4 regions of the Paenimyroides ceti genome follow, and region 4 is predicted to be linked to each of the others. Evidence: riboswitches for the same ligand, from Rfam matches in the RefSeq annotation. Region 4 holds a riboswitch; each other region holds the start of a gene.

Region 1 (6,048 bases), 320 kb from region 4:
AATTCTGATACTCTTTCAATAAGTTTCATGTACTCATCAGATTCATAATCCGTGCGTACAGTCAGCTGTTCGTTTATTTCTTCAATAGCAGCTTTCATTGAAAATAATTCTGCAAAGGCTTTTGATGCTTCTTCCCGTACTGTGGCATTATCCTGAGTAAGCAAATGTTGCGGTAAATAGGCAATAGAAGCCTCTTTCGGAACTGCAACAGAGCCGGAAGTCGGTTTACTAACACCTGCAATAATTTTTAAAAGAGTAGATTTTCCGGCACCATTTTTCCCCATAAGGGCAATTTTATCGTTTTCATTTATAGAAAAATTGACACCACTAAATAAGGTAGTACCGCCAAACTGAACTGCGATATCGTTTACTGTAATCATGAGTAGAAACTGCTTAATTTTTTGCAAATATACATTTAGTTTTTTCGTATTGGAGTAAAAAAACAAAAACCGCCTGATATTACTACCAGACGATTTTCAAAAAAAAACAATAATTTATTTTTTAATCATTTTTAGATTTCTTTTCTTCCCCTGACTCTGCAAGGTCAGAAGATAAATACCCGAGGGAAGTGAACCAGTATTGATAATGCCTCCGTAATACCTGCCTTCCAAAACTGTTTTGCCTAATACATCTTTAAATACATACTCTATTTCATAATTATAATCATCTGAAATAAAAAGTTCTGTCGTAAAAGGATTCGGATAAACTTTTAATGCAAATACATCAAAACTTTCTTCACTTAAAAGCTGTTCATGAATCACGCCTACTGCCTGCAGATCAAATCCACCCGAAGGAAAAGGTGTTGGAAACGAATCATTGATTTTATTACCATAACTGTCATAAGTGGCATATACCGGATTTAATGATCCGCAGACATCAGTGATTTTTACAAAACGAACTGCCTGTTTATCCAACAGAGGAGCGTTCTGAATATCTGAAAGATCAAACGGTGTTCCATATTCGCCTATATATTTCCCTGCCAGATTATGCAGATTTTGTGCTACAGGTGTATCAAAGGTTCCCAATTGTGTATGAGTCTGTGTTAGACTGTGTGACGGAAACATATAATAATTGACTCCGTCTGAACTTACAGCAACTGTTGCCAGTTCTAAATAGCCGACAGATCCGTTTTCAAATACTGCAAAATCATATCCCTGACCGTCTCTTATCGGATGTTCAAAGGTTGCAACAGCATATCCTTTATCGCCCAAACTTACGACATTACCATCCGGATAGCCTATGGCATTTTCAGGAACTCCGCTACTTGCCAGACCCAGCCCCGGAAGCTGAATATTCTGAAAACCTCTTACAACCCGTACATCGGTAGCCCACGCCGTAAAAGACAGACTTCCCTTATGTATAGCTGTAGAACCTGGCGTACCTGCCTGAGGAGCATAAGGCTGTGCAAAAACGAAGCTGCCCGAAATAAAAAAGGTCAGAAAAATGATCGATTTAAACATGTATTATTTCTTGATTAATTTCAAGGTCTGTACTTGCTTGTTATTTTCTAAACGTACAATATAAGTACCGTTTGCAAGGTAACTTACATCAATTCCTTGTGTACTTGTTTTCGTTTTAAGAATTTGCTTACCAAATAAGTCAAATATAATCACTGAAAATTCTTCTTTTGAATTTACATATAATCGATCTGATACCGGATTTGGATATAGTGATACCAAAGATGTTTTAGGATCATCTATACCCGCTGAAGGGCTGACAGCAGAAGGGTAAAAATGATTGGGAAGACCGCCTACATTAAAAGTATCCAACAAATTACCTTCCATTGAATATACATAAACAAATCCACTGTTGCCATAACCATTTGCATCCCCTACATAGATTTTATCTTCAATAATATCCATTCCATAAATTCCTAAATAATCGGTCACCGGAGTTGTTATAAAAGGGGCTGTATCCAATGTATTGGTAGTCAAAGAATATTTGTATATTTTTTCTTTGCTCGTCACATAAAAACCATCTCCCTGCTGTGCCATATGAGAAGCAGGCATATCTTCTGAAAAAGTTACAAGTGTCTGATATGTATCTGTAGTAAGATCAATTTTTCCGATACTGGAAGGCGTTTGCACCAGACCTAAAGAAGAAGCCCAATCAGGAATTCCACCGTTAAGCAGATAAATATTGTTACCCGAAACAATCATCTCTTTGGGAACATCTCCTACATTGATAACTGTTGTAGTTGCATCTGCAATATTATAGACACTTACTTTACTCTCAAAACCGTAGCCACCCTGATGTGCAATATAAAGTTTACCATTGATTTCCTCTATTTTTTCAACACCGTTTGTCATCGGAACAGGTTGCCCCAGTGTGTAAGTTTCCAGATCTAGAACCGCTAAATAATCATCTTCTTCATTGCTTCCTACACCCCAACAGGTAATATAAGCCTTGTTTCCGGAAAAAGCCATATAGCGAGGGTTAACAAGACCTGTATCGATTGTTTCAATATATTCAAAAGTACTACTGTTGACCACGACAATTTTATTGGATGCGTTCAGTACAATAAATGCTTTATCATCGTGGAAAGCAATACTTTGACCTACATCTCCCAATTCCTCATCATTATTTGCCAATCGGTCAATATAATTCGTCAGCTCATTGTCAGGTGAAAGAAAAGAAACTGAGGCATCATTGCTTCCCATATTTCCTTCATTCAGAATAAGAACACCATCATAATACTGCTGTTGTGAAAAACCATTTACCGCAAATGATAAAAAGGCTGCTACTAAAAAATAATTTTTTCTCATGTTATAGTTATTTAAAAAATTAAACCCACAAAATCTGAGTCAGCTTTCGTGGGTTTATATATCAAAAATATCTATAACAATAGCATGTTTCAGCTATAAATAACTGAAACTATCTGTGATATCTGCCTTTTTTCCCGAAAGCTAAATCAGTATATTTAAGGCAGGTCTCCTGGCTTGCATCTTATTATTTGCCTTCTCAATTTTACAATCAATGGCTTTTTTATAATAATAAGTATATAGCTTACAGTTGCGGGTACAGCTCAAGTATCTCACTTGATTCCCTTTTACTATTTTATAACCTTAAATATTTCGAAATAAAAAGCGAATATAGTGTTTTTTATTAGTGATTTATCATTTTTAACAACTACAAACAAACCTGTATTAAATAAAACTCAAATTTTAAAAATATGATCTTTAGATTTAGTAACTTTGATAGATCAACAATTTCTGATAGAAACAATATAGATTGTTTATATTTGCAATACAATTTTTTGATATAAAATGAACACAGTTCTCGACTCAAATACACTTACACCACAAGGCAAACCCAAATGGCTACGGGTAAAATTACCTACGGGTAAAAAATACACGGAGTTAAGAGGTCTTGTAGATAAATACAAGTTAAATACAATTTGTACTTCAGGCAGTTGTCCGAACATGGGCGAATGCTGGGGTGAAGGAACCGCTACATTTATGATCCTCGGAAACATATGTACAAGATCATGCGGATTTTGCGGCGTAAAAACCGGAAGACCTGAAACAGTAGATTGGGACGAACCTGAAAAAGTAGCACGTTCTATTAAACTGATGAATATTAAACATGCTGTGTTGACCAGCGTGGATCGCGACGATCTTAAGGATGGTGGCTCTATCATTTGGGCTGAAACGGTAAAAGCGGTAAGACGTATGAACCCGGAAACTACCTTAGAAACTTTGATTCCTGATTTTCAAGGAATGGAGCGTCACCTTGATCGTATCATAGCCGTACGTCCTGAAGTAGTTTCACATAATATGGAAACTGTTCGCAGACTGACAAGAGAAGTACGTATTCAGGCAAAATATGACCGTAGTCTGGAAGTACTTCGCTATCTGAAAGAACAGGGAGTAAACCGTACAAAAACAGGTATTATGCTGGGACTTGGAGAGACTGAAGAAGAAGTAATCCAAACCATGCATGATTTAAAAGGTGTACATCTGGATGTCCTGACCATTGGTCAATATTTGCAACCGAGTAAAAAACATTTACCTGTAAAAGAATTCATCACACCGGATCAATTCAAAAAATATGAAACCATCGGTCTGGAATTAGGATTCAAACATGTAGAAAGCGGTGCATTAGTACGCTCATCTTACAAAGCACAAAAACATATTTTATAATAAATCCAGGTCGTTCTAAAAAGAACGACTTTTTTCTTACTCATGAAAAACACCCGAATAGCCATCAATGGTTTTGGTCGTATCGGCCGTAATCTATGTCGTCTGCTCCTCCACCATCCAACGATTGAGATTGTAGCTATCAATGACCTGGCAGATACTAAAACCATGGCCCATCTGTTGAAATATGACAGCACTCATGGAAAGCTCTCAGATGAGATCAGTTTTGATACGGATCATCTGTATATCAATGAAAAAACAATCCGTTACTTTAGAGAAAAAGACATCAGCCGTTTAGATTGGAATGATCTCAACATTGATTTTGTCATTGAGGCAACCGGAAAACATAAAACCTATGAACTTCTGGAGCATCATATCAGAAACGGTGCAAAAAAGGTAATCTTATCTGTTCCTCCTGAAGACAACAAAATTAAAACCGTAGTACTCGGTGTTAATGAGCATATTCTGAACAAAGAAGACATCATTGTATCCAATGCAAGCTGTACCACAAACAATGCGGCACCAATGATTAAGATTATAGATGCATTGGGAGGTTTGGATAAAGCCTTTATAACAACGGTTCACTCTTACACTTCAGATCAGAGTTTACAGGATCAGCCCCACAAAGATCTCAGAAGAGCCCGTGCAGCGGCACAATCTATCATTCCGACAACAACAGGAGCTGCCAAGGCACTTACCAAAATTTTCCCTGAATTTGAAGGAAAAATAGGCGGTGGCGGTATTCGTGTTCCGGTACCAGACGGTTCACTTACTGATATTACCTGTTATATTAATAAAGATGTATCGGTAGAAGAAATAAATGCGGCGTTTAAGAATGCGGCAGAAAATGAATTAAAAGGCATCATCGAATATACAGAAGATCCTGTAGTATCCATTGATATTGTAGGAAATCCACATTCGTGTGTATTTGATGCCCAACTCACCTCAGTTTTAGACCGAATGGTAAAAATTGTAGGATGGTATGATAATGAAATAGGATATTCTTCCCGAATAATCGATTTAATTACGTATTTATCAGACCATAACTAAATTTGTTTGCTATTTTTGCACATTAATTTATAATCCATGAAAACAGAAGAAAAATTAAAGACAAGAAGCGGAAATCAATGCGAACTGTGCGAAAGCAAATCCGGTTTATCTGTCTATGATGTACCTCCGACAGCAAGTAATCTGGCGGATCGTGAAATTTACATTTGTACAACCTGCTTATCGCAAATAGAGAAAAAAGAAGCTCCGGATGCGAATCACTGGCAATGTTTATCAACGGCAATGTGGAGTGAGGTTCCGGCAGTTCAGGTAGTCAGCTGGCGTATGCTCAACCGTTTCAGAAATGAAAGCTGGGCTGCAGATTTATTGGATATGATGTATCTGGATGATGAAAATCTGGAATGGGCAAAACAAACCGGTGATCATGAAGGTGACGGGTCTATTGACCTGCATAAAGACTGTAATGGTAATATTCTGGTAGGTGGTGATACTGTAACCTTAATAAAAGATTTAGATGTCAAAGGATCTACCATCAATGCTAAAATAGGAACTGCCGTAAGAAATATCCGACTGGTTCATGACAATACGGAACAGATTGAAGGTAAAGTAGATGGACAACTATTGGTTATCCTTACAAAATTTGTAAAAAAGCAATAATATTCGTACCTTATTATAGTATAAAAAAGAGAATACATTGTATGAAAACTCCGCAGAATTTAATAGCACAATAATCTGCAAATATGTTTTTGGCATGCGTTTTGAATTATTACTTACAAAAATAAGCCTCGAATTCAATTTAATAAATCCAATCCTGAAGGCCTGTATCCAATACAGGTCTTCTTTTATTTACATAATTCCCAATACATTTAAGATCTCACCTGTAATCGTATATTTTAATGTT
Region 2 (6,048 bases), 320 kb from region 4:
TACGGATCATAAATATATTGTATTTCGCGCTCAGGGATTCCGATTCCATGGTCTTTAATGATTATAACAACCGAATTGTCTGAAGCTCCTAATGCCAGATATACCTGCTGATGATTGGAGTATTTACAGGCATTGGAAACGATATTGGATATTGCCAGATGCAGCAAAGGTCCGTTTCCTTTTATCTTAAGCTTTTCAGGGTTTTCCGGCAACAGACTGAAATCCATCTTTATTTTGAAATTAGAATTGACGCTTTGAAGATTGTCTTTTACCTCCAACAGGATTTCATCTACACGTACTTTTGAAAACTTTTGAGATTTACCATCAAAGCCTGTTCTCGCAAGATATAGTAATGCTTTGGTTTTCTGTTCCAACTTGTCTGCTTCTTCAAGGATTTTTGCCAAAGCAGTTTCATATTCTTCAGAAGTTCTCTTTTTTGACAAGGCAAGTTCCGCCTCTGCCATAATAGAGGTTAAGGGCGTATTGAGCTCGTGAGAAGCATTGCTGATGAAATTTTTCTGCGTTTCAAAAGAAGTTTCCAAACGGTTGAGCATATCATTGAAGGTGTTTGTAAGCTCACTGATGGGATCTCCATTATTACTCGTAGGAGAAACCAAACGCAAATGTAAATTTTCGGAACCTATTTTATTTACTTCATTGATAATATTTCTAACTGGGCGAATCAGGGTTCGGAATACAAAATGAGAAACAATCACAATCAGTAATACTGAAAATGCGAGTGAAGTAATAAGCAGATTGCGCAGATACGTAATATGATGATTGTAAAAATAATTTTCTGCAGAAACTACTACCATATATTCCTGCTGCTGTTTGTCTTTATACAGCAATGCCGAATAAAAAAGTTTACCTTGATTAAAATTTGCTTTGCCGTTGTTCAGCGCATCCTGAAGGAGTTGTTTTGGAATACCTTTTGTGCGCACTGTATCCTTTCCGGCTTTAGTCAAAGGAATGATATACTCTTTTTGATGGGGTAATTTCTCCAGATAATCTTTATAAACTTCCTCCACATTTACGGATTCCTGTGCATCCCCCAATTGCATTACAGCGGTTGTTGAAACCCTTAATTCCAGTCTTTTGTAGAAGTCTGTAAAAGCAAAATTAGAAAAGGAATAATAAATATAACCGCTGAAAAGCAAGGTATATACCACAAATACGGTAATGATGACTAAAACGGTTTTACTATACGTTTTCATTAGTTTTCTTTTAATACATATCCCATACCGGTAATGGTATGTATGAGTTTTTGATTGCCGTGTTTGTCCAGTTTTTTTCGCAGATAGTTTACATATACATCTACTACATTGGTTCCGATATCGAAATTAATGCCCCATACATCATCCAAAAGATCCGTACGGCTCAATACTTTGGTCGGATTTTTCATAAATTTCAGCAACAGCCTGTATTCTGTAGAGGTAAGGGATATTTCCTGCCCGCCTCTGGTAAGTTTTTTAGTATAATCGTTTAATTCGAGATCGGCAAATTTATAAAGATCGTGTCCCTTTGCAGAAGTGTTTTCAAACAGCTCACTTCTTCGCAACAAAGTCCGGATACGAGCCTTGAGTTCAATAAGCTTGAAAGGTTTTGCCAGATAATCATCTGCTCCGGTGTCTAACCCCAATACAATGTTCTCAGCACTACCCAAAGCCGTTAGAATCAGAATAGGCAGATCAAGATAGCCTTCACTCCGTATCTGCCGGCATACTTCAAGACCGTTCATTTTGGGCAATAAAATATCTAAAATCAACAGATGAACCGTTTGTTTTTTAAGAATATTCATTCCGTCAATTCCGTCAAAAGCATGGATGACCTGGTATCCTTCTTCTTCAAGACTCTGCTTGATTAGGTCGGCTACATGAGGTTCGTCTTCAACAAGTAATATCGTATTCATAAAATCAGCATTAGGCATTTTACAAAAATACCAAGAGTTACACAAATTATCATGTTTTTCGAGATTAGAATGCGATTAGATTTTAATCTGAAATAAATTAGTATCTTTAAAGATATAAAAAATATATCATGAACATTGAACAGATCAACGAAGGACATAAGGGGTATTTCAAGGCTTCAGAAAATGACGCTGAAGCAGGTCGTATGACCTATACCTGGGTAGGTGACACTAAATTTATCATTGATCATACGGAAGTAAACCCGGAATTTAACGGACAGGGAGTTGGAAAGAAAATGGTTCTTGCAGCAGTTGACTATGCGAGAAAAAACAATCTCAAAATCATTCCGCTGTGCCCGTTTGCCAAAGCTACCTTTGATAAGAATCAAGATCTTCAGGACGTACTCTAAACAGTACGTCTTTTATTTTTAGAAATTTTATAAACCATTAATCGATTAAAATCGGTTAATAAGGTCTATATTTGCTGAAATTTTTAAGGAAAAACTCCGGTTTTTTAATTAGGGAATCATGTGAGAATCATGAACTGTCGCGCAACTGTAAATATTTTTTTAAATATAAGTCAGATTACTATCCTTAAAAAACATAAAGGCAATACTTTCGCGATTGAAGTAGCTGTCTGAGAGCCTGAAATACCTTTGTAAAAAGGTATGTTCTCAGTATGCGTTCTGTTTCGGATATTGCTGTAATTAATTTTATAAACTATATCTTACAAAATGACTTTAGAAGAACGAATTCAGAATTCAGAAACCCACATTTTCAAAGCGGTATTCCCTAACACTACCAATCATTATGATACTCTTTTCGGAGGTACAGCCATGCACATGATGGACGAAGTAGCTTTTATTACTGCTACCCGATTTTCAAGACAAAAAATGGTAACGATCAGCAGTGAGAAAATCGATTTCACCAAACCGATTCCCGCAGGAACTTTTGTAGAACTTATTGGTCGTGTTACAAGAGTAGGTAATACCAGTCTCGTAGTTTATGTAGAGATATACATTGAAGAAATGTATTCTGAAAAACGTGAAAAAGCAATTACAGGACAGTTTACTTTCGTGGCAATCGACGAAAATAAGAAACCAACTCCTATCCATTTCAAACAATAGATAAATTAAAAAAGGTATCATAAAATTGCGATATGATACCTTTTTTATTACCGTTTGTTAATCCAAAGAGGCATTATGCTTCTTCTTCAAAAAGCAGCTTGATATTTTCATATGAATTTTTCAGTGCTTCTTTTATTTCTTCTTTATCCAGCCATACAACTTTTTCAATACCTTCTTCAGCTTGTCCCATCAGATGTCCCGTATAATCGGTTTTCATTTCAAACCAACGGGTGATTTTAAGTCTGTATTCCCCGTTTCGTTTAAATACGTGATAGGTTTTCTGCAATTTTTCAACTATAGATAATCCCTGTACTCCTGTTTCTTCTTCTACTTCCCGAATAGCGGTTTGCTCAATCGTTTCCCCTTTCTCAGTTCCTCCCTTTGGCAAATCCCACTTTCCATTTCTGAGGATAAAGAGGACTTTACCTTCCGAGTTGCGAACCAGTCCGCCTCCGGCTTTGTTTACCGTGATCTTTTCTTTGAGCTTTTTAAGAATCTTTTCTTCATCAGGATGGTATAAAATGGCTTTCTGAATTTTATTCTGATAAAATTTTACAATGATTTTATTTATATCGGCACTTTCAAGTAAAAAAAGCTGAAAATCGGTTTCTTTTTCTAATTTATTTGTCAGTAAAAGAGGTTTGTCGTTGATAAAAACTTTATACATTTGTAGTATGATTTTTAATGACAACACAGCACAGAAAACGGCCGAATTGCTTTTACAAATTAACGCAATTAAATTAAATCCTAAAAATCCTTTTACATGGGCTTCGGGATGGAAATCGCCAATTTATTGCGACAACCGCATAACTCTTTCATTTCCAGAGATAAGAACTTTTTTAAAAAATGAATTTGCCGCCAATATAGAGCAAAAGTATGGTAAACCGGATGTGATTGCCGGAGTAGCAACCGGAGCTATCGGTATTGGTTTACTGGTAGCAGAAGCCCTAAATTTACCTTTTGTTTATGTACGCCCGGAACCGAAAAAACACGGAAGACAAAACCAGATTGAAGGCGCTTTCACAAAAGGGCAATCCGTAGTGGTTATAGAGGATCTGATCAGCACCGGAAAGAGCAGCTTACAGGCTGTAGAAGCTTTAAAAGAAAACGGAGCTGAAATTCTGGGAATGGTAGCTATTTTTACGTATGGATTTGACGTAGCTGCAGAAAATTTCAAAAATGCAGGAGTGGCACTTACCACGTTGAGCAACTATCCTACTTTACTAAAAACAGCCGTATTAAAAAATTATATTTCCGAAGAAGAACACGAAACACTCAAAGTATGGAGTTCTGATCCTGCAGGGTGGAATAATTAAACAAGAAGATATGAATTTAGAAAGTCCAAAAGTTAGTGTAGAGAAATCAGCAGCTTATATTTTTAATGCGCTGAATGATATCAAAAATTTTGAAAAATTGATGCCGGAGAATACTTCTAAATTTGAAGTAGTAGATGAAAACTGCTTTATCTTCGGATTGAAAGGGATGCCGGAAATCAAACTGGTAAAAAAACAACAGACTCCGAATACTCAAATCATTTTAGGCGCAGCAAGTGATAAAATTCCTTTTACACTTACAGCTAACATAGAGGAAAAAGGAACAGAATCAACGGAGATTCAGCTCTTATTTGAAGGCACCTTTAATGCCATGATGGCCATGATGATTAAAGGTCCTATCAGTAAATTTATTGAAACACTGGCTAACAATATGTCTAAACTATAATAAAAAAAGAACCTTAAAGGTTCTTTTTTTATTTCAGTGTTTTAATGATTCCGGCATTTATATGTTTGAAATCATGGACAAAATATCCCGCTCCATCAAGACTTTGAAGCTTGGAATTTTCACTGTTATACCCAATACAGAAAATATCAGCGGCTACAGCCGCTTTTACACCGTTGGTGCTGTCTTCAATGATAACACACTCGTCTTTTATACAGGTAGCCAAAGAAGCAGCATGTAAAAAAATCGCAGGATCCGGTTTTGACTTTGGAAAATCTTCTCCACTTACTTTATGAGAAAAATAAGGATGTAATCCAAAACGGTTAAATACCCTTTCAATAGTTCCTTTGGATGCCGATGAAGCCAGTATCAATTCAATATCATGGGCGTGTAAATCTTTAATCAGATCAAAAACCCCCGGAATGAGCTCTAAATCAGGTTTTGTATCAAATGCATCATTGAAAAGACTGCGTTTTCTTAGAATAAGATTTTCTACTTCTTCCTGAAGATCAAACGTATTTTTTAATTTTTGGAAAACATTTCTAGTAGAATTTCCGGTAAAAGTGGCATACATAGCCTCTGATACATCGATATTCAATTCCTCAAAATGTCTGAAATAGGCGTATTTATGAACAGGCTCAGTGTCTACTATTACGCCATCCATATCAAATATAACCGTTTTAACCATGTTGTTGTTGTTTTATGCAAATTTACGACACAAAGCCCAATAAAAAAATGCCTGAGAAAATCTATTGGATTATTAACACTATTTAAATTTTTCCTTTTCAAAATTACGTATCTTTGTAGGCTTATTTAAAAAATAATGAGATTACACAGAAATTTAGTTTTTACGGTTATTGATTCTTTATTAGCGATCTTTAATGAAGGTGAATACGCTGATAAGGTTGTAGCCAGAGCTTTGAAAAAGGACAAACGCTGGGGAAGCAGTGATCGCAAGTTCGTTGCAGAAACCATCTATGAAGTGGTACGCTGGAAACGTTTATATACCGAAATTGCAGAGGTTAAAGAACCTTTTACACGAGATGATATATGGCGCATATTTGCCGTTTGGGCGGTATTGAGAGGCATCACTTTACCCGATTGGAAATATTTTGAAAATACACCGGCACGAAAAATAAAAGGCCGTTTTGACGAGTTATCTAAAACGCGTAAATACAGAGAATCTATTCCGGACTGGATGGATGAGCTTGGAGTAAAAGAATTGGGAGAAGAACTCTGGACCAAAGAACTGGCAGCCCAAAACCAACAGGCAAAAGTTGTTTTACGGGTAAACACTCT
Region 3 (6,048 bases), 2.3 Mb from region 4:
CATTAGTCCAGCTGTTGAGCGTCATACGGCGTGATACCAAACGGTCTTCATCAAACTGTCTGTTCAGCTCGGCTGCTGTCTTTTCACACAATATTAAAGACGTAATTTCAAAGTTGATATAAAAACTGCGGATATCAAGGTTCATCGTACCTACAAAAGAAAGCTGGTCATCTACAACTACGGTTTTGGCATGCATAAATCCTTTTTCATATAAAAACACCTCTACGTTGCGTTCTAACAGCGGTTTCAGAAAAGAAAGCGATGCATATTGTACCACGGTAGAATCTCCTGTTAAAGGCAGCATGAGTTCTATATGTACCCCTTTGGAAGCTGCAATCATCAAAGCCGATTTAAAAGCTTCTCCGGGAATAAAGTAAGGAGTGCAAATGCGTACAGAAGTCTTGGCTTTCATAATAGCTGCAATAACGGATTCCATACCGGACGGAATCAGTTCTCCGGGTGACGTAAGGGCAAAAGAAACCGGAATAGAGGATGGTAGAGTTGTCTCTTTCAGATAGTTTTCGTCAAGATGATACAGAGCACCGCGTGTAATACGCCAGTTCATAAAAAAATAAATTTCAAGCAGGCGTACCGCATCTCCTTCCAGACGGACACTGGTATCTCTCCAGTACAGGGTATTTTTGTTTTTTGGAGGGGTTTGGTTATAATATTTATCAGAAATATTGATACCGCCCGTAAAGCCGATGTTGCCGTCAATAATGGCAATTTTGCGGTGATTTCTGTAATTGCTGTTGGCAAGAGAATTGAAATGCACGGGCAAAAACACCTGAAAATCAATACCGCTGTCCAGCAGTTCCTTGCGCAGTTTTGAAAGCCGGGGAGAACCAAAATCATCGGTCATCAACCGCACAATAACACCCTCCTTCACTTTTTTCTTCATCAGTTCTATAAACGTACGGCCTGTAGTATCATCATCAAAAATATAGTATTCCAGATGGATATGGTGTCGGGCATTTTCCATAGCTTCCAACAAGACCGGAAACTTTTGCTCACCATTGAAGAGTAAGGATATTTTATTTTTCAGCGTAAGGGAAGAAGAACGGGTGTTTACCAAATATTGAAAAACACTTCCAAAAGGCTCTCCAATGGCCTGAACTTCTTTTTCCATGATGGGATGCAAATCTTTCCAACGCGTGAGAATCTCCTGCTGAAGATGTTTGTCCAGTTTCCGGAAATATTTTTCTTTCTGGAATTTCTGTCCAAACAGATAATAAAACAAAATACCGAGCAACGGAACAAATACGATGATAAGAATCCATGCAATCGTTTTTTCCGGATTGCGGTTTTCAATGAGGATAGTGATGATAACAGAAATATAAATCAGAGATATAGGTATCCAGTACCATTCTTTTATAAAATCCCATATCAAATGTATGTATTCCATTTTGCTATTTCTTAATACCTTTGTAATTTAGAAAAATAAAACAGCAAATGAAAAAGTTTTTAATCGTCGGTTTGGGCAACATCGGAGCCGAATATGTAAATACACGCCATAACATCGGTTTTAAAGTAGTGGATTTTTTAGCAAATGAAGAGGGAGCAGATTACCAAACCGTAAAACTGGGAAGTATGGCAGAGGTAAAAATAAAAGGAAGAACCTTATTGCTGTTAAAACCGAATACCTATATGAACCTTTCCGGAAAAGCGGTACAGTATTGGATGGAAAAAGAAAAGATAAGCGCTGAAAATGTGCTGGTGATTACGGATGATCTCAATCTGCCATTCGGTACTTTGCGCATCAAGCCAAAAGGTTCAGATGGTGGCCATAACGGTCTGAAAAGCATTCAGGCACTATTGGGTACCACAGAATATCCGCGTTTCCGGTTCGGAATCAGCGATGAGTTTAAAAAGGGACAGCAGGCAAATTATGTATTGGGAGACTGGACAGAAGAGGAAAAGGAAGCTTTAAAAGAGCGTCTCAAAGTTGCTGCAGAAGCAGTTAAATCCTTTGCTTTAGCTGGATTGGGAAATACAATGACTTCATTTAACGGAAAATAGTATGAAAAAGGCAATATTGTATTTATTATTAGCCAATCTGTTTACAGCTTGTGCTATGTTTAATAGGAAAACAGAAACAAAAACAGCAGAAACGATGGCGGCAATAATCAAAAATCCATGTCCGGAGCAAGGCAATTGCACGGCAGAGCGTCTTAAAGATAAAGCGTTGTCACTTCGGGAAAGCGAAGATGGAAGAGAGGTATATGTGGAAGTGATCGATCAGAAAGGCAGTTATGTCGTTCACTATAAATATGAAAAAACGGCCAGTGGAAAGTATCAGGATGATTTTCATACAGAAGAACTCTTTTTCCAGATCCCGGCTGAGGCATTCAAAAAAGAATATAAGGATGCTGATTTGCAAAATGTTTTTATGGTTTTTGGAAGACAATGTTACTGTAAAGGGTTTGCGGGCAATTTCAGAGTAACACAAGGCGATTTACAAATCGACCATTCAGAGGAAGAAACACAGGTAAGCGTGCGCTTTAAGGCAGCGGTACCTCAGCTTTTTGAAGAACTTAATTTTAAAGTGCGATAGATGAAAAACGTATTTTTTATAGTGATGTTTTTTTGCTCCGTACAGTTGCTCAACGCACAAAATGACAGCATAGTACCTGTTGTCGGTCGCGGATCAAACACCACAGATTTTCCGGAACTTTCGGTACAACCTCAGTATATCGGTGGAATTGAAGCAATAGGCCGTACAGTGGCCATGAGTTACAATTATCCGCGTGAGGCTATAGATGAGGGCATTACCGGAACTATTATGGTTGAATTTATTGTGGATGAAGAAGGAAATGTGGCTGATGTCACCATAAAAAAAGGAGTGTGTGTGCCTTGCGATCAGGAGGCATTAAGAGTCGTAAAGCTACTCAGAAAATTTGAGCCCGGACTCGATCAGCACGGAAAACCGGTCAAAGCGCGTTATTCTCTTCCCATTACATTGAATCTCGCTGAATAATTTTTACTACTTTTGCGCCGAAATCGGTTGAACATTGTTCATTAATAGGGAATCAAGTACGATTACATCAAATCTTGAGCTGTACCCGCAACTGTAGGCGATACCATATTCTTGTATAAGAAAAAGGGCGCAAGTCAGGATACCTGCCATTTTCACAACATTAAACTTTCGGGAGTTAAAGTTGATGAGAATAGTGCATTGGCTCTGCTTTATTTTCTTTATATCCTAAAAGTTGTCATACTGTATATTTAACAACAAACATATTTAGGATGAAAAAAATTACCTTATTTTTCGTGTTATTACTGACACAATCCCTTTTTGCACAATTTACAGAAAATGATATCCGGTTTTGGGTGGGAGAAGGTACTAAAAAAGCTTTTTTAGTAGCGGATTTCAAAGGAGAAGAAACCATTCATTCCTATGCCTGGGGATACCGTTTTGAAAACGAAGATCTGACAGTAGAAGATATGCTGAATGCTCTTCTTGCTGCTGAACCAAAGCTGCAGGCTCAGATTGACAGTGGATATTTATCTTCCCTTACTTATAACCACCATACCGAGTTGCCGGATCAGTTTGGTTGGGCTACTTTTGACGGAACATCACTGGAAAATTTATCTATGAATAACGGAGTGGGCTATACAGATCTATATGACGGTATGTGGTTTGGTATGACGGCGATGACGGATGATATTGAAGAGCCTTCAACACCGGTAGCGGCTTACAGCTCACAATGGTTTTCAGAAGAAGATATTGTTACCTGGTTTGGAACAGGAACCCATAAAAGTCTTGTTGTGGTTGATTTCGGAACCGATTCTGAAGCCGGAGCAGACTCTTTTGTTTTTGGAATCCGCTATGAGACAGAAACGATAACTGCAGAAGAAGCTTTAGAACTGATACAAACAGAAGCCGATGCATTTGATTATGTAATGGATGCTACCCATCTTAGCGAAATCAACTGGACATCATATAGCGGGGCAGGAGAATGGAAATCTTATACGGGAACAGATCTCTCGGATTGGAAAGAAACAGTTATTGCTCAGGTTGCTCTACAAAACGGGCAATGGCTTGGACTGAGCCTGGGCTCAAGACGACCTTTTACGCCTCGTGAAGAAGGAACTCTTGCAAACGGGGAGCATCATAAGGTTTCATTCAGCATCTATCCGAATCCGGCAGTTGAGACGGTTACCTTAAAGACAGAGCAGCCACTTAAAAAATATACAGTGTATAGCAGTACCGGGAAAAAGATACAGGAAGGAACTGATACGGTAGTGAATGTATCTGCTTTGAGTTCCGGAATATATATTATAGAAGTATGGACTGAGACGGGGAGAACGGCTCAAAAATTATGGAAAAAATAATAAAAAAATGCGCTTTGAACCCAAAGCGCATTTTTTTATTGCCAGCCTCCACCCAGCGATTTGTATAATTTTACACGCGAAAGTAGTTTTGCATGTTTTATTCTGTTGAGGTTCAGCTCATTTTCAAGTGCTGCTTTCTGTGTCGTGATTACTTCCAGATAAGTAGCATATCCGCTGTTAAAAAGCAGGTTGGATTGTTTGATCGCCAGATTGGTTGTCTGTACCTGATCTTCTGCGATAGCAAGCTGTTCTTCTACATTTTTAATTACAATAAGGGCGTCAGAGACTTCAGTGATAGCAGTATAAACTGTTTTCTGTAAATCGATTTCAGCCTGTTCACGCTCAATTTTAGCCACTTCAAAGTCCGTTTTTAATCTCTTTTTACTGAATACGGGTTGTGTAAGCCCACCAATAACACTTCCGAATAAGGCTCCGGGTATGTTGAACCAATTTTCAGGAAGCATACTGTTGACACCTCCACTGAGGTTGATTTCCAGAGACGGATAGCGCTTTGCCTGTGTAACACCCACTACGGCATTTTTGGCATCGAGCTCCAGTTCAGCAGCTACCACATCAGGGCGGTGACGCACCAGTTCTAACGGAACACCAATAGTGAGGGTATCTTTAGGAATGAGTGTAGACAGCATGGCATTTCCGAATTTTACTTCATCAGGAAACTGACCTATCAGCAAACGCAATGCGTTTTCCTGAACCCCGATTTGTTGCTTGAGATTAGGAATCAGTGCCTTGGCTACCAGCATCTGTGATTTTGTCTGCTGTGTTGCCAGTGCTGTGGTGTTACCCGCCTGATATTGCAAATCAACGATTTTTAGAGTATTTTGAGTAAGCTCATAATTCGATTGCGCAACTTCAAGCTGCGCATTCAGCAACAGCAGATTGTAATATCCTTCAGCAATTTTACTGATGATTTCGGTTTGTATTGTCTTTTGGGCTTCTTTGGTTTGCAGATAGCCTGCGAGTACTTCATCGCGTTGATTTTTGATCTTACCCCAGATATCTATTTCCCAGCTTACATTCAGAGAACTGGCATTCTGCATAGTGTACCAATACATGTTTTCAGGAGCTTCTTTTCCCTGAGTGTTGTAGTATTTAGAAGAAGCCGTACTGTAAAAATCTTTGGAACGGTACTGATAATTTACATTGCCTAAAGTAGCACTGACAGAAGGAAGCCATTCCATATTTGCCTGTCCGGCTCTGAGGTTGTTTATTTCAATGTTTTTCAGCGCCTTTTGAATGTCAAAGTTATATTGAAGCCCCTGCTCAATCAAAGAGATAAGATAGGGGTCTTCAAAATACGCTTTCCACTGAATCTCAGCAACATCGAGACTGTCTGTAGCAACATGCAGGGAATCCTGACCTCTGAAAGCATCCGGTACTTCAATAGCCGGAGCCTGATATTCTTTCTGAAGCTTACAGGAATGCAGCACTAAAACCATAAGCAGGCTCAATCCAATCGTGTAATATTTATTGTTATAAAGGGTCATAATCAATCGTTTTTAAATTTTGCTTTCCATTTTTCATCCAGTGTCTGGAATACACAAAATAATAAGGGAATAAAAAAGATACCTGTGGCTACTCCGAACAGCATACCTCCGGCAGCACTGAAACTGATGGAATGATTTCCCTGTGCAGAAGGTCCTACTGTCCACATCAGCGGAACAAGCCCTGCTACAAACGCAAAAGAGGTCATCA
Region 4 (6,048 bases):
GTTTGCTCAAAACCATATTTAGCAGGCACTTTTTCCAGATGGCTAACACATCTGTCTAACCAGCGGTGGGTCATGTGCATGGAACGTTTTGCATAACGGTAATCACAAGGATAAGGAGTACATTCATCAAATGCCATGATAATATCGGCTCCGATAGTACGCTGGATTTCCATTACATTTTCAGGAGAAAAGAAATGGTAGGATCCATCAATATGTGATTTAAATTTCACGCCTTCTTCCTTAATCTTACGACGTCCTGAAAGCGAATATACCTGAAAACCTCCTGAATCGGTAAGAATATTTCTATCCCAATTCATAAATTTATGCAGACCTCCGGCCTTTTCAAGGATTTCTGTTTTAGGTCTTAAATATAAATGGTAGGTATTTCCAAGAATAATATCAGGATTGATATCATCTTTTAATTCTCTTTGATGAACTCCTTTTACCGATGCCACTGTTCCCACCGGCATAAAAATAGGAGTTTCAATAATTCCGTGATCTGTAGTAATAGATCCGGCACGCGCTTTTGATAAGGGATCTTTCTTTAAAAGGTCGAATTTCATAGATGTAAATTACAATTTGCAAATATAATTCAATATACATTCTGTGCCTATTTTTTATACAATATTTATACGCGTATGCTTTTTCTATTGATAAGAAGCCAGATAACTACAGGAGCTCCAGCCATTGATGTCACAGCGTTAATAGGCAATAAGAAAGCTTCACCCGGAAGCTGACACAGACTGTCACATATCAGCAATACCAAAGCACCTAAAAAACAGTTCGCAAAAAACAATATAAAATGATTACTGGTTTTAAAAAGCATACGACTGATATGAGGAACTGCCAATCCTACAAAAGCAACAGGACCAACAAAAGCAGTACATGCACCCGATAGTATTCCTGTAGCAATAATGATGATATATCTTGATTTTTTAATATTGATTCCCATACTACGTGCATAATTTTCACCCAGCAATAAGGCATTAAGTGTCTTTAAACTCAGAAAGCTCAGTATAGCTCCGGTTAAAATACTACCGAAAAGAATGGCGATGTTGCTCCATGACTGATTGCCTAAACTACCCAATGCCCAAAAGGTATACTTCTGAAGCTCTTCTGCTGTAGAAAAATAGGATAATACACCAACAATTGCTCCGGTAAAACTGGCAAACATAAGACCTATGATAAGCAACGTCATACTGTCTTTTACTTTTCTTGAAACCAACAACACAACAATAAGTACAATAAGACTTCCCATTACGGAAGCAATGACTACTGCATAGGCAGAAACAAGATATTGTTTTATAAATAAAGGTAAAAAACCGGCTCCTAAAATAATTATGGCTACTCCGAGACTGGCTCCGGAACTAAGTCCTAATACATACGATTCTGCCATTGGATTGCGAAAAAGTGTCTGCATAAGCATACCGCAAACCGACAAAGAAAGCCCTACCATTATGGCAGTTAATGCTTTAGGAAGTCTGTAATTGAGTATAATATATTCCCAACTTACTTTTTCAGCTCCTTTACCCAAAAGAATATCAATAATTTGAGCAAAGGGAATATGAAGGGAGCCAATACTGAGATTCACTACAAAAGCCACCACCAGCATTGCGCCGAGTACACAAAAAAGAAATTTATGCTGGTTTATCAGTCTCATTTATTGTAATGCCTCTATAAAATAAGGTGTATATTCAGATAATTTCTCCGGATGCAGAATAAAAATCAGGTCTTTAAGAATCAGATCAGGACGGTTTGGAGCTTCTTCATAAAAAATCACACCACCTGTTGGTCCTTTTTTAGCACTATAAGTAAACACTTTTCTGTTTTTATAGGCACTAAATTCCGTATAGTGTTTATTATTATTCTTTAACTCCTCATAAGAAGTAAACTGCCCCGGACCGATCCATATCTCGGCATTTTGTGCTTTGTCTAAAACGGTTTCAAATGACAGTGACAAACTTCCGGTTCCTTTGGTATCTGACCACAAATAATGTCCTTTGGCATCTTTAATAAAATAGGCCATCCAGCTTTCTCCCTGTGGAGCATACCATACATCCTGATACATGGATCCGCTGAAAACAACAGGTAATTCTTTCACATCTTTTACAAGTTCTTTTGCCTGATTGTAATCGGTAACAATGGAATTAAAATAAACAGCAGCTTCCTGATTCTTATCAAACAAAACTCCGAAGAATTTTATCCATTCTGCTTTGCCTAAAGGAGTGGTTTCTATCCAGTCTCCGTTTAAAAGTACTTTCAGACCTGCGTTTTCCAGACTTTTGATTTTTTGATTGTTGGCTTCCATACTGTGCGCTACTATTACCTCGGGATTCAAATCAATTGTCAACTCCAGATTAACACTCTCATTATCATTCAATTCCTTTATTTTACCAGCATTAATATTTTTGCGTATGACTTCAGATGAAATGTATTCCAAATGAGGAAAACCAACCAATGCTTCACTTTCACCCAAAGCAACGAGTGAAGGAATATGTGTAGTGGAGGTGACTACAGCTGTTTTTACCGGAATCTGAATACTGACCTCTTTTTTTAAACTGTCCGGAATTTTTGAGAGATCATTTGCCAATACGTAAGTAAACGTTTCTTTTGCATCTTGCCATGGCTGCGTTACTTTTAAAACCGTAAAATCAGGGTATTCATAAAGTTGAAACCCTTTGGCATACTCAACTGAATTTGTTACTGCTGAAACAGTAGTCTTTTCAGTTTCTTTCTTACAAGAGACGAAAACGAATAGAGATAGAAATACCGTTAATTTTAAAATTCTTGAAGTCATTCCGTAGTATTTTTTTTACAAATGTAGCTTATTTTACCATTTACTGCCAAAGATCATTTTTTAATTATTATTTGTCGGTGAGTAATTATGCCTTACATTTGCATCAACTTTTAGGTCAAAAAACGCATTTTTGATAATAGGGAAACAGGTGAGATCATATTCAAATCCTGTGCTGTACCCGCAACTGTAAGCATTTTCTTATATATGTAAGATACTTGTCTGATAACGCCACTAAGCAATTGGGAAGGCAAACAAGTAGCAAAGCCAGGAGACCTGCCTAAAATATAACCATTAAAAAAGACCTTCGGGAAAAAAGGTAATATCGATGAATAAAAAATGGTCCGTTTCATTATTGTTTTCCATTTTGGCATGCCATACTTATGCACAGGAAAACAATCAGCATACAGAACTTGAAGAACTTATCATTACAGATGATAAATTAAGAACGCATAACCTGTCACAGACAATACGTAAAATAAATGACACGGTAGTAAAGACAAGTAATGGCTCTCTTACAGATTTATTGCTTTTTAACTCCTCTATTTATTTTAAAGAAAATGGTTTTGGAATGGTTTCATCTCCCTCTTTCAGGGGAACAACAGCACAGCAAACATCCGTTGTATGGAACGGGTTGCGCATAAATTCTCTTTTATTAGGGCAAACCGACTTCAATTCTATTTCCTATAAAGAATATAATGATATCAGCATAAAGCCAGGAGGAGGAAGCGTTTTATACGGCTCTGGTGCCATCGGAGGAACGATTCATCTCAATAATGAACTTAAATTCAGTAATCATTTTGATAATGAATTGCAACTAACCTACGGAAGTTACAATACTTATCGCGTCAATTATAATCTTTCTGCAGGAAATGATAAATGGAGTACTCAAATCAACATCAACAGAAACGAAAGTGATAATGATTTTGATATTGAGAAACAAAAACGTAAAAACCTGAACGGCCAATATTGGAATAATAGTATTAACACTTCAATCGGCTACCGTATCAATCGTACCCATGACATACGTTTTTTCTCTCATATCTACGATGATGAACGCCATTTTTCTCTGATTTCGGTCAATCAGATAAAGACAAAATATCAAAATCAATCTGCACGAAATCTGTTGCAGTGGAAAGCAACTACACAAAAAACAAACAGTATTGTAAGGCTGGCCTATATCAATGAAAACTACCGTTACTTTGACTATCTGCCTTCTGATCGTCATTCAGGTGGAGAGGTAAACAGCTACATCATAAAATATGATCTGGACTACAAGCTCACTGAAAAAATCGTTGTTTCCCTATTGATGGATTATCAACACAATAAAGGTAAAGGTAATGGATCCGGATTTGCTCAGGCGCAACAGGAAATTTTATCTTCAGGTCTGCTGTTAAAACATACATTGAGTACGAAAAGCGGATATGAACTCGGAATTAAAAAAGAGTTTACAAAAGCCTATGAAAACCCTCTGCTCTACTCTGCCGGTTTTTATATATCCCCCATAGAAAATTACACGATCAAACTAAACGGTTCCAAAAATTACAGAATTCCTACATTCAACGATATTTACTGGGAACCCGGAGGAAATAAAAATCTGAAACCTGAAAGCAGTTATCAGGCTGATCTTTCTCAGGAAATAAACTGGAAAAACTGGCAGTTTTCTGCAAATGTATATGCCATCTTCATTAATGATATGATTCGCTGGCTGCCCACTAATGAAGGATACTGGCAAGCTTCCAATACGAATAAAGTAACTGTAAAAGGAGTGGAATTATTTTCAGCATATCGCCTTCATTTTGGCAGCCATCATATTAATGTTCAGGGTACATATGCTTACACAGATTCAAGAGACAATGAAACTGAAAAACAATTGATCTATGTGCCTTTTCATAAAATAACGGGTAGTATACAGTATCGCTATAAAAATCTAAGCTTACAACTACAGGGGCTTATGAACGGTAAAGTATATACCACCACCAGTAATGATGAAAACTCTGCAATAGACCCTTATACCCTTTTTAATACACAAGTCAGTTACCGTTTCGGAAAAAAGAATGAGCAAATGTTTGCTTTTGAAATAAAAAATGCATCTGATAAAATGTATGAAAATACATTGAACAGACCAATGCCCGGAAGAAATTATACAATTCAATACATCTTAAAATTTTAAAAAAAATGAAAAAAGTTTTATTATCAATTAGTTTAGTAGCACTTCTATATTCTTGTAGCAGTGATGATAATGTAAATACCGGTATTCCTACGGGAGATAAACCGTATTCCAATGGAGTGATTATTCTGAACGAAGGGAATTTCCAGTCCAGCAATGCTAATGCTTCTTATATTTCAAATGATTTAAGCGTACAGCACAACAGCATTTTCTCTACAGCAAACAATAGTGAATTCATAGGAGATGTTGCTCAGTCATTGGCTTTTTATAAAGACTTTGCTTTTATCGTAGTTAATAATTCGAACACGATAGAAGTAGTAAATCGCTATACATTCCAAAAAGTAGCTCAGATCACTCAGGAGCTATCCTTACCAAGACGCATTGTTGTAAAAAACAGCAAGATATATGTTACCAACAGTGCTTCAAAAAAAGTAACAATTTACAATGCAGACAATTATCAGTTTATCACTTCAGTAGAGTTAGATGCTGATCCGGAATACATTGTAGCAAACAATAATTATGTATATGTACAAAGCAACAGCTATGCTTCGCAAAAAGTTGTAGAAGTGATTTCTTTAAGTGACAATGTGAATGTTACGGATCTTACTTTTGAATATGCTTCGAACGGACTTGCTGTTGATAATGCTTCAGGCAATGTATATGCGGTAACTTCTGATGCTACCAAGTCTGAAATTCACATGATCTCCGGATTAACAGTTTCTAAAACAGTTTCTTCTAATGCGGTTACTTCAGCGAGATATGCGGTTATAGACAATAACAACTTCTATTTTGTAAGTGCTAATAATGTTTATAAAACGAGTTTGCAACTGACAAGTTTTCCTGAAACAAAAGTGTTATCGGTTGAAGAAAATGGTTTCTCTACCTTCTACGGATTTAATGTTATTGATAATAAGGTTTACAGTGCAGATGCCAAAGGTTTTACAGATAACGGTGTTGTAAGCATTTATGACCTAAACGGTGCTTTGTTAAAGCAGTTTTCAACAGGAGCAATAGGACCAAATGGTTTCTATAAAAACTAAAACGATTTATTTCAGATCATAAAAGGCAATGTGTATACATTGCC

What was found. A riboswitch is a leader RNA that binds a small molecule or an ion and turns the genes downstream of it on or off. The one in region 4 is predicted to bind cobalamin.
Region 1: another riboswitch for cobalamin. It lies ahead of QW060_RS06405 (DUF5074 domain-containing protein); the one in region 4 lies ahead of QW060_RS04785 (TonB-dependent receptor plug domain-containing protein).
Region 2: another riboswitch for cobalamin. It lies ahead of QW060_RS03220 (acyl-CoA thioesterase); the one in region 4 lies ahead of QW060_RS04785 (TonB-dependent receptor plug domain-containing protein).
Region 3: another riboswitch for cobalamin. It lies ahead of QW060_RS16375 (T9SS type A sorting domain-containing protein); the one in region 4 lies ahead of QW060_RS04785 (TonB-dependent receptor plug domain-containing protein).

The regions. Positions count from the first base shown of each region.
Region 1 covers NZ_JAUFQU010000001.1:1,328,111-1,334,158, reverse strand. The annotation lists gene QW060_RS06415 (ABC-F family ATP-binding cassette domain-containing protein) at 1-380, opposite strand, end outside; gene QW060_RS06410 (T9SS type A sorting domain-containing protein) at 495-1,460, opposite strand; gene QW060_RS06405 (DUF5074 domain-containing protein) at 1,464-2,765, opposite strand; cobalamin riboswitch at 2,908-3,083, opposite strand; gene lipA (lipoyl synthase) at 3,267-4,142, shown strand; gene gap (type I glyceraldehyde-3-phosphate dehydrogenase) at 4,185-5,189, shown strand; gene QW060_RS06390 (PhnA domain-containing protein) at 5,226-5,804, shown strand; gene QW060_RS06385 (penicillin-binding transpeptidase domain-containing protein) at 5,994-6,048, opposite strand, start outside.
Region 2 covers NZ_JAUFQU010000001.1:691,323-697,370, reverse strand. The annotation lists gene QW060_RS03235 (sensor histidine kinase) at 1-1,214, opposite strand, end outside; gene QW060_RS03230 (response regulator transcription factor) at 1,214-1,909, opposite strand; gene QW060_RS03225 (GNAT family N-acetyltransferase) at 2,038-2,316, shown strand; cobalamin riboswitch at 2,386-2,517, shown strand; gene QW060_RS03220 (acyl-CoA thioesterase) at 2,641-3,033, shown strand; gene QW060_RS03215 (NUDIX hydrolase) at 3,107-3,700, opposite strand; gene pyrE (orotate phosphoribosyltransferase) at 3,708-4,349, shown strand; gene QW060_RS03205 (SRPBCC family protein) at 4,360-4,752, shown strand; gene QW060_RS03200 (HAD family hydrolase) at 4,781-5,437, opposite strand; gene QW060_RS03195 (RsmB/NOP family class I SAM-dependent RNA methyltransferase) at 5,573-6,048, shown strand, end outside.
Region 3 covers NZ_JAUFQU010000001.1:3,336,869-3,342,916, forward strand. The annotation lists gene cls (cardiolipin synthase) at 1-1,405, opposite strand, end outside; gene pth (aminoacyl-tRNA hydrolase) at 1,453-2,019, shown strand; gene QW060_RS16365 (hypothetical protein) at 2,021-2,554, shown strand; gene QW060_RS16370 (energy transducer TonB) at 2,555-2,977, shown strand; cobalamin riboswitch at 2,985-3,142, shown strand; gene QW060_RS16375 (T9SS type A sorting domain-containing protein) at 3,247-4,335, shown strand; gene QW060_RS16380 (efflux transporter outer membrane subunit) at 4,371-5,840, opposite strand; gene QW060_RS16385 (efflux RND transporter permease subunit) at 5,843-6,048, opposite strand, start outside.
Region 4 covers NZ_JAUFQU010000001.1:1,012,730-1,018,777, reverse strand. The annotation lists gene tgt (tRNA guanosine(34) transglycosylase Tgt) at 1-563, opposite strand, end outside; gene QW060_RS04795 (iron ABC transporter permease) at 629-1,660, opposite strand; gene QW060_RS04790 (ABC transporter substrate-binding protein) at 1,661-2,797, opposite strand; cobalamin riboswitch at 2,893-3,092, shown strand; gene QW060_RS04785 (TonB-dependent receptor plug domain-containing protein) at 3,123-4,967, shown strand; gene QW060_RS04780 (YncE family protein) at 4,973-6,004, shown strand.